One region of the Sphingobium sp. AntQ-1 genome, then DNA from elsewhere that is predicted to be linked to it. Evidence: predicted binding sites of a transcription regulator. Region 1 holds the regulator's gene; each other region holds the start of a gene.
The links. Region 1 encodes LexA, which represses DNA repair genes until DNA is damaged. Its sites were predicted from a motif close to GTTCCNCNCTTGTTCT; they were not measured.
Positions count from the first base shown of each region.

Region 2: a site for LexA is predicted at 1,576-1,591, ahead of sphantq_RS10205 (MmcB family DNA repair protein). Genes of this name have one in related genera too.
Region 3: a site for LexA is predicted at 1,747-1,762, ahead of sphantq_RS11965 (S24 family peptidase). Genes of this name have one in related genera too.

Region 1 covers NZ_CP117158.1:3,479,376-3,482,647, reverse strand. The annotation lists gene sphantq_RS17455 (molybdopterin molybdotransferase MoeA) at 1-956, shown strand, start outside; gene lexA (transcriptional repressor LexA) at 1,026-1,712, shown strand; gene sphantq_RS17445 (ComEC/Rec2 family competence protein) at 1,703-3,272, opposite strand, start outside.
Region 2 covers NZ_CP117158.1:2,032,660-2,035,931, forward strand. The annotation lists gene sphantq_RS10190 (PaaI family thioesterase) at 1-307, shown strand, start outside; gene sphantq_RS10195 (DUF1491 family protein) at 297-638, shown strand; gene sphantq_RS10200 (cell wall hydrolase) at 814-1,479, shown strand; gene sphantq_RS10205 (MmcB family DNA repair protein) at 1,603-2,097, shown strand; gene sphantq_RS10210 (ankyrin repeat domain-containing protein) at 2,273-2,884, opposite strand; gene sphantq_RS10215 (SCO family protein) at 2,927-3,272, shown strand, end outside.
Region 3 covers NZ_CP117158.1:2,386,226-2,389,497, forward strand. The annotation lists gene sphantq_RS11945 (TIGR04063 family PEP-CTERM/XrtA system glycosyltransferase) at 1-295, shown strand, start outside; gene sphantq_RS11950 (hypothetical protein) at 344-1,318, shown strand; gene sphantq_RS11955 (hypothetical protein) at 1,341-1,712, opposite strand; gene sphantq_RS11965 (S24 family peptidase) at 2,010-2,678, shown strand; gene sphantq_RS11970 (XdhC family protein) at 2,798-3,272, shown strand, end outside.

The sequences.
Region 1 (3,272 bases):
GCGCGGCGGACCTTGCAGCCCTGGCGCCGGGCGAAGCGAGCCGCATCTTCACCGGCGCGCCGCTACCGCCGGGCGCCGACACCATATTGATCCAGGAAAATGCGACCCGCGACGGCGACTGGCTGACCGCCAGCGCCGATCCGCTACCCGCAGGTCGTCATGTCCGCACCGCCGCCTCCGACTTTGCGCAGGACGCCCTGCTGCTGGAGGCTGGCGGTCGCCTCGGCCCGGCTCAGGTCGCGCTCGCCGTGCTGGGTGGCCATGGCGTCGTGCCGGTCGGCGGTCGGCCGACGGTCGCGCTGCTGTCCACCGGCAATGAACTGGTGCCGCCCGGCGCCCCGACGCCGCCGGGTTTCCTGCCTTCCTCCAACGCGCCGATGCTTGCCGCCCTGCTCGCCGCCCTGCCCTGCGACGTCATCGACCTCGGCATCGTGCGGGACGACCTCGATGCGATGGTGGCCGCGATCGAACGGGCGCGCACGGCCGACATCATCGTGTCGACCGGCGGCGCCTCCGTCGGCGACCATGATTTGGTCCGTCCCGCTTTTGTGAAAGCAGGCGGCGCGCTCGATTTTTGGAAGATCAAAATGCGGCCGGGCAAGCCGCTGATGGCGGGGCGAATCGCCGATACGCTGTTCCTGGGCCTGCCGGGCAATCCCGTCTCCGCCTTCGTCACGGCCACGCTGTTCCTGTTGCCGCTGGTCCGTCATCTGGGCGGCGCACGCGATCCGCTGCCACCGACAAGCGACGCGCCGCTCGCCTCACCGCTGCCCGCCACCGGCGATCGTGACGATTATCTGCGCGCCTGGCGCGGACCGGGCGGCATCGTGTCGGTCACGTCACAGGACAGCGCGGCCACCGCCGCCATGGCGAAGGCCGACTGCCTGATCCTGCGCCCCGCCGGATCGCCGCCGGCGGCTCCCGGCGATCGGGTCTTGATTCTGCCGCTGCCCTGACATGTTCGGTGCTTGACTAACCTTCATCTGTTTCCTATGCGTTCCTCATACGTTCCACGGAGGATCGCAATGTTGACGCCCAAGCAGCAGGAATTGCTAAGCTTCATTCAGACCCGCTTGGACGAAGGCGGCGTGTCGCCTTCTTTCGAGGAAATGAAGGATGCGCTGGACCTGCGGTCCAAATCCGGCATTCACCGCCTCATCAACGCGCTGGAGGAGCGCGGCTTCATCCGTCGCCTGCCCAATCGCGCCCGCGCGCTGGAAGTGCTCAAGCTCCCCGATGCGATGCATCGCGCGCCCGCGCCAGTGATCGCGCTCAATCCCAAGGTCGCGCCGCCCGCCCAGCCGCCGATGATCCCCACCGCCGCCAATGACGTGATCGAAATCCCGCTGCACGGCCGGATCGCGGCCGGTGTGCCGATCGAGGCGATGGAAGGGCAGGCGATGCTCTCCGTGCCCGCCGCGCTGCTCGGCGCGGGCGATCATTATGCGCTGGAAGTGTCGGGCGATTCGATGATGGAAGCCGGCATCCTCGACGGCGACTTCGCGTTGATCCAGCGCACCGACGTCGCCCGCGAAGGTCAGATCGTCGTCGCGCTGATCGACGAGGCGGAAGCGACGCTGAAATATTTCCGCCGCGAAGGCAGCCGCGTCCGGCTCGATCCGGCCAACCCGGCCTATGAGCCGCAGATATACGATCCGCGCCAGGTCCGCATCCAGGGCAAGCTCGCGGGGCTGCTGCGCCGCTACAATTGAGGCCTGTGTGATTGGGCCTTAAATGATTCAGGCTGTTCCCTCCACGTCCGGCGGGTCTGGCGGGCGACCCAGGGATGCGCGTCGCCCGCCCGATGGACGGTGTGAACTTCGCCCTTCGCCAGGATCATGGACAGCCCACCGGTACGCGCGAGCGACCGGCGGTCGACCTTCATCCAGCGCGGTCGGCACCAGCGCGGCAGGCCCCGATCGCTGACGACGATGTCCGCCGCCGCGCAATCGCCGGCGAAACTCGACCGATCGATCAGCACATTGCTGCGAGTAAAGAGCAGCCGCCAGTCGCGGCCCTTGCCATCCTTCATCCTCATGGCGCACATATCCTGCGAGCAGCGCGTCTCCGGCAGCGCCGCGATCGCCGCCAGTTCGCCGTCATAACCTGCACTTTCCGACAGCACGTCCCGCACATAATCCCCCGCCCGATCGCGCAATATCGCCATGCCCTTTCCCGTCCGCACGGCGACATGCCGCCCGTCGCCGGTAATCAGGATATCGGGCGGCGCGGCGGTAAAGGTGACCGCCACGCCGATCAGCACCGGCGCAAGTCCCAGCCATCGCCATCCCGTCCGCCATAACAGGCACCAGAGCAGTCCGACGATGGTGATGCCGAACAGCCCCATACCCATGGTCGGCGCGAGCAATGTGGCCATAGGACTCGCCGCCACGCCATGAGCCAGCAGCAGCAACAGGTTCAGCGCCTGCTGCGTCAACCACCAGAACGGCGCGCCCAACCCTACGACATCCAGCACGAGCGCCAGCGCCTCCAGCGGCATGACGACGAAAGTGGTGAGCGGGATCGCGATCAGATTGGCGAAGGCGCCGAGCAGGCCCGCCTTGTGAAAATGGAACAGCGCGATCGGCATCAGCACCAGTTCGACGGCGATCCCGGTCGCCAGCATGACGACCAGCAAGCGACCCGTCTTGCGAATCACGCCCTCGTCCCTGACGGCGGCAAAGGCGCGAAAGCGCGGATGTTCGGCCAGCGCCACCAGCGCCGTCACCGCCGCGAAACTCATCTGGAAACTCGGCCCGACCAGCGCTTCGGGCCACAGCAGCAGCACGACCAGCGCCCCGGTCGCCACCAGTCGCAATGTCACCGCATCCCGACCCATCGCCAGTCCGCCCAAGACCAGCAAGCCCGCGACGCAGGATCGCACCGTGGGCACCTCCGCCCCGGTTAGCAGCGTATAGCCGATCCCCGCCAGCGCCCCGCCCGCCGCCGCGATCAGCATCAGCGGCCAGCCAAGCGCCGCCCGCTGGCTCAAGGCCATCACGCGCATCAGCAGGAAAATGACCGCCCCGATCAGCGCCGTCACATGCAAGCCGCTGATCGACAGAAGATGCGCCAGCCCGCTGCGCCGCATCGCTTCCGCATCCGCTTCGGGGATCGCGCCCTGGTCCCCGGTCGCCAGAGCGGCAGCGATTCCTTCGGCGGGACCATCCACTTGCTCCAATATATGGCCGAACAACCGCGCCCGCAGCGGTGACGCGGCGGTGGAGGGGATCACTATCTCTATGGGCTTCAACGCCTTGCCGGTGGCCCCG
Region 2 (3,272 bases), 1.4 Mb from region 1:
GTTTCATGCTGCGGGAGCGGTGCATGGCACCGTCTATTTCAAGATGCTGGACGATGCGGCCTTCTACGCCGCCAACAGCCTGGTCAGCGACCGTTTCCTGCTGACCACCGCCTTCAACCTGCTCTTCACCCGTCCGATCGCGCCGGGCCGGATTCGCGCCGAGGGTCGCTGGATCAGCGGCAAGCGACGGGTCTATGTCGCCGAAGCAAGCCTGATCGATTCCGACGGCGAAGAGGTCGGGCGTGGCACCGGCACCTTCATGCGATCGCAATTTTCGCTCTCTTCGCTGCCGGGCTATGGCCGCTGACGCCCGGCTGACCAGCGCGATGCTGGTGGGCGCGCTGCGGCGGCGGGTCGCGGCCGCCGGCGGTTTCGCCACGATCCTGGTCAAGGGCGACGTGATCAGCGGTGTGATTCTGGTCCAGACGCTTGAAAAAGGGCGGGAAACGGGTCTTTTCGAAAGGGTGTCGAACTTTGCCGGGGGTTATGCGTTAATGCGTTGTGGTCCTTCGATCGAAGAGGGGCCAGAGGCGCTCGCTCAATATGTAGCGCGCCGGCGCAAGTCGGACCCCGACCTGTGGATAATCGAACTCGACATCCCGGAAGCGGAACGGTTTGCCGTGGAAACACTCGGCTGATCGTTGACTCATCGCAATGGTTTGGGCAGAGGCCGCCCACGCCAACGCGCAGGTTGCCGAATTCGCCCATTGGGGGGCGGGGCCGGTAAACACGCAGACGGGGGGCGGCCGAACGTCATAAGAATATCGGTTGAAACGACGTTTCCGGCCAATAACCGCATGTTTTTGAGTGATAATGAGTTTTCGTCTGAAAGCTGCCATCGCCGCAGCCTTCGCCCTGTCCGCCGCTGCTGCGGTCACGGCGTCCGATATGTCGATCGCGGGCGAATCGATCGCCACGACCACCTCTCTCCCCCAGACGTTTCCGCAAACGTCCCCGACTGGCGCGCAATCCGCCGTCATTTTCGCCGCGCCGCGTGAAATTACGCAGCCGCTGGCATCGGCCGACAAGGCCGACCCCGAATTTTCTACCGATTCCGACGCGCAGGCGACCAGCCTCGCTGCTCTGGTCGACGCCCAAGGCGCGCCTGAGGAGCTGGACGGCGACATGCATTGCCTGGCCGGCGCGGTCTATTTCGAATCCAAGGGCGAAAGCCTGGAAGGTCAGCTGGCCGTCGCGCGCGTGATCATCAACCGGGCCAAGTCCGGCCGCTTCGCCGACAGCCTGTGCGGCGTCGTCTATCAGCCCAGCCAGTTCAGCTTCGTGCGGGGCCATTCGATGCCGGCCGTGCGCGCCGACAGCCGTAGCTGGCGCGAAGCCGTCGCCATCGCCCAGATCGCGATGAACGACAGCTGGGACAGCCGCGCGGAAGGCGCGCTCTTCTTCCACGCCCGCCGCGTATCGCCGGGCTGGGGCAAGGCCAAGCTGGCGATGATCGACAATCATATCTTCTATCGTTGAGGATATGGCGGCGACGATCGGGCGTGGGAACGCGCCGGTTCGCGATGGCGAAATTTTCAAGGCCGGTTCGGTTCGTCCGAATCGGCCTTTTCATATGTTCCTGTCCTGTTCTATGGTGGCGCGATGAGTAGCGCCCCGATAGACGCCTGTTCGCCGCTGACCGACGGCACCGCCCTGGCGGTGGCGCGCGGCACGCTGCGACTCTTCTTCCGCCACGACATGAGCGGCATATTGGAAGTGCCGCTGCCCAATGGACGCCGCGCCGACATCATGGCGATCGACGGCGCGGGGCGGCTGACCATCGTAGAGATCAAGTGCAGCCGGGCGGACCTGTTGGGCGACATGAAATGGCCCGACTATTTCGACTATTGCGACCGCTTCTTCTGGGCGGTGCCGGCCGGGTTCGACCTTGCCCCGTTCGAGAGCGAGGCGCTGTGGCCGACGCGCACCGGCCTGATCGTCGCGGACCAATATGACGCCGAACTGGTGCGCCCGGCCCCGGTGGAGCCGCTGGCGGCCGCCCGGCGCAAGGCGGAGACGCTGCGCTTCGCGCGGCGCGCCGCCCGGCGGTTGACGGCGCTCAGCGACCCGGACCATGTTACGGAACTGGGCTGGTAGGGGGATGGCCATAGGCGACCAGAAGCGGACCTTGGTCGACCCTTGCAATCCGTTCGCCCTGAGCGAAGGCGAAGCATTTGGCCTCGCTCCGCTCGGCAGAGGGCTTCGACTTCGCTCAGCCTGAACGGATTTCCTATGTCCGCTTCCCGCCCAAACCCGCCTTATCCCCACTTCCTCAAAACACCGGACCCTGCACCGGCCCCTTGGGCGCCGCGGCGGGCTTGGCGGCGTCGAGCGCTTCGGTAAGGCCGGGGGTACGGCCGTCGCGCTTGGCATAATCGCGCGCGGACATGCCGGCGAGGGTGTCGCGCTTTTCGGGGTTCGCGCCCTGCGCCACCAGCAGGCGGACCAGGCCGACGTCGCGCAGTTGCACCGCCCGGATCAGCGGTGTTTCGCCGCTGTCATTTCCTTTATCGACCTGCGCCTTGTAGGCGAGCAGCGTGCGCACCCCTTCCTCGAACCGGCCCTGCACCGCATCCATCAGCGGGGTGTTGCCGTCATTGTCGGTCAGGTTGGGATTGGCGCCCTTGGCCAGCAGGAAGGTCAGCCAGGTCGCATCGCGCCGGGCGACGATGATGTGCAGCGCATTTTCGCCGGTGGACACGTCGCGGCTGTTGACGACGGTGGAACCGGGCTTCTGGATCAGGTCGGTGACCTTCTGCCCATCCTTGTCCTTCACCGCCTTCAAAAAATTGTAGCTGTCGGAAAATTGCGCCTGCGCGGGGCCGGGCGCCAGCAGCGCCAGCGCCATCGAACCCAATAGTGCGGAAAAAAGCTTCGTCTTCATCTTGGCGCCCCGTCGCATTTGCAAATCGCGTCCTAGCAGGGCATGGCTGGCCATGCCATGAACAAAGACGCCGCGATCCCAATTCTGCCTTCTATCGCCCTTTCCTTCCTCGCCCTGCTGGCTGCCTGCAATATGGGTGCTGGCGGGAACGCATCAAGCGGCGACAGCGAACAGGGCGAATTGATCGGCGCGCGGATCGGCGCGCCCTTCACCCTGACCAATCAGGACGGCAAGCCGACCCGTTGGGACGATTATAAGGGCCAGTATCGACTGGTCTATTTCGGCTACACCTACTGCCCGGACGTCTGTCCGGTCGATCTGCAACGGATCATGCAGGGCTTTTCCAAGTTCGAGAAAGCCAGGCCGGCGCTGGCCGCGAAGGTGCAGC
Region 3 (3,272 bases), 1.1 Mb from region 1:
AAAGCCGCTGGAGGCGATGGCGCAAGGGCGTCTGGTCGCGGCGTCGAGCGTCGGCGGGCATCGCGAACTGATCGAGGATGGCGTCACCGGCGCCCTGTTCGCGCCCGACGATCCGGCGGCGATCGCCGCGGCGCTGGCGGACCTGTTCGCCAATCGCGACGGATGGGATGAACGCCGGGCCGTGGCCCGCGCGTTCGTCGAGCGCGAGCGTAACTGGTCGTCAAACATTGTGCGTTATGAACCCGTTTACCAGCGGCTGCTGGCGCGTCCCGCACGGACGCGCGCGGCCGCATGAGCAAGGGTTGAACATAAGGTGGCGGCGGGAGTCATCAGCAGGCGGGGCATGGCGATCGCCGCACTGGCCGGTCTGGCGGCTGCGTTGCTGGTGTTGTGGATGCCGGTCGGCCTGGTCGAGATGATCGTGGCGTCGAGCGGCCTCAGCGAAGCGTGGCCGGCCGCGGCGCCGCCGTTGGGATGGAAGGCGCGGCTGATGATGGCGGGTTTCGCCGGCGTCATGGCGATCGGCCTGGTCGGCCTGGCACGCCGCGATGCGGATGCGCCGGAACAAGAAGATGGGAAAGGACGCGCCCATCGCGTCCAGGGAGCACGTAAAATGGGTTTCGCATTCTCCAAGCTGACCGCGCTGGCGCGGGGCCGTGCTGCATCGGGCATCGAACCGGACGCGCCGATCCTGCGGCGCGCCGACGCGCATCCTGATGCGCCGTCACGCCCGCCGATCTTCGCGAGCCGGGACTTTGACGGGATCGACATTTTCCCGCGCGCCGAATCGGGCCGCCGATCGCTGGTGGCGCGTCGCGACCCGGAGCGCGACACGATCGTCCCGCTCGGCAAGCTGCCCATGCCCAGCGCGCCGATGCCGCTGACGGACGCAGAGCTGCCGCAACCCGCCTTCCTGCGGCCGGCCGGTCCCTTTGCCGTTCCGACCCTGGTCGAAGACGATATCGACGATGATGGCGCGGACGAAGATTATGCCACGTTTGAAGCAGCGCCGGTCGCGGCCGAATGGACCGCGCCTGCGATGCCCGCCAGCGTCGCCCAGCCCGCCGAAACAATCCGTCCCGCGCCGCTGCCCATGCCCTCCACCCATGGCCTGTCGATCAGCGAACTGACCGAGCGATTGGAACGCGGGCTTAAACACAGGTCGCGGAAAATGTCGTCGGCCGGGGCCGGTGGCGGTATGATCGCCGACATGCCGGTGGCCTCGGCCGTGCCGGTGCGCAAGACGGTGGAGCAGGATGCCGACGAAGCGCTGCGCGCCGCGCTGGGCGCGCTGCGTTCCATGACCGGGCGACGGTGACAGCCGCCGCCCGGCGCAGGTCTTACCAGTCTTCGATCGTCAGGGCGGACAGTTCCAGCCAGACGCTCTCCATATCCGCATCGCCATCATCGACGCTGATGTCAGCGACGAAATGGCCCGGCAGCACCCATTCGGCATCGGCGAGGCCTGCCATGAAGGCGCTGCCGCGTTCAGGGAAATCCTCGCCGCTCAGGCGCAGCCGCACCATATGGCGCTGCCCTTCGAACAGGGCGCTGGCCCAGGGGCGGCTGACCGCCCGTTCGACGATGGCGGGTTCGCCCGCGCGGGCAAGCAGTTGCGCCAGCAAGGGCGGCAGCGGATGCGCCCTTTTCCTTCCTATTCCTTTATTTCGGATGAGGTTGGCCACGCCGAACTCATGATCCAGACTTGTCATTGGCTGATGCTCCTGCGATAAGTGTTCATGAAATGTTCTACTCGTCTCCTTATGCGATCGCCGGGTTGCCGACCCAGGCGCAGGTCGAAAACCAGGCGTGGATCGCGTGCGCAGCGACGTCCGAAAGTGGTTGGCCGCATCTTAAATTCGCGAAGAAATTGTTCGATCATGCGCAGCAACATTGGCCTTCTTCTCCCCAGTCAGCACGACTCGCCCGCTGCAAGTCGATAGGTTTATTCCTATCTCTAACGCAATTTCCTACTTGTCTAGGAAAATTCCTATCATTATGGATTGGATATGGATGAATCGGAACATACCCGGATTGCGCTCGATCGGCTGATTGCCGAACGGGGGGAGAATTATGCCGATCTGTCCCGGCTGATCGGCCGCAATCCCGCTTATATTCAGCAGTTCATCAAGCGCGGCACGCCACGCAAGCTGGACGAGGAGGATCGGCGCGTGCTGGCGCGCTATTTCGGCGTGCCCGAACAGATGCTGGGCGGCGCGACGGCGCCGGTCGCGGCCCCCGCCCGGATGCGCGGGATGCCCGCGGTGGTCGCGGTGCCGCGGCTGGCGCTGGGCGCGTCGGCGGGGCTGGGATCGCTGGACGAGGATGAGCAGGCGGCGGGCGTGATGGCGTTCGATGCGCGCTGGCTGCGCCATCTGGGCGTGCGACCGCAACGGGTGTCGATCATCCGGGTCGATGGCGAATCGATGGCGCCGACGCTGAACGACGGCGACGACATCATGGTCGATCATGACGATGATGCGGGCCGCCTGCGCGACGGCGTCTATGTGCTGCGGCTGGACGGCGTGCTGATGGTCAAGCGCGTCGCCATGGGGCCGCGGCGCGGTTGGTTCAGCGTGGTGAGCGATAATCCGCATTATCCCGACTGGGCGGATATCGATCCGGCGCTGGTGGATATTGTCGGCCGGGTCGTCTGGAGCGGCAGGCGCTTGCATTAGCGGTGTCCGCCTCCCAATCCGTCAAGTGGATGTTTTCCGACTGGGTCGGGATAGGCGGGGTCGGCACGGTGTTATGCTGCCGTTGAGGCGATGGCGTGGCTGCGCCAGAGGAGTGTCGATTGAACGATAATGGCGCGGTGATCCGCAAGGGACAGGAATGGCGCGGCGCGCCCATGGCGCTGGCGACGGTGGTGTCGACCTGGGGATCGGCGCCGCGGCCGCGCGGCAGCCATATGATCGTCCATGCCGATGGCCGGTTCGAGGGCAGTATTTCGGGCGGCTGCGTGGAAAGCGACGTGTTGCAACGCGCGGCGGAAGTGATCGGCGGGCGCAACGCCCATGTCGAAAGCTATGGCGTGGCCGATGGCGATGCCTGGGAAGTCGGCCTGCCGTGCGGCGGCGAGATCGCGGTGCTGGTCCAGCCGGTGAGCGAGGCCGGCTTCGCGCCCGGATTGTTCGACCGGATCGCCGCCGCCAGCGCGCGCGGCCGGGCGCTGACGCTGGCGACCGACCTGGACAGCGGCGTGACGCGCGAGGCGGCGGGAGAAGGGGATTTCCTCAATCGCTACGATCCGCCGCGCCGTCTGCTGATCG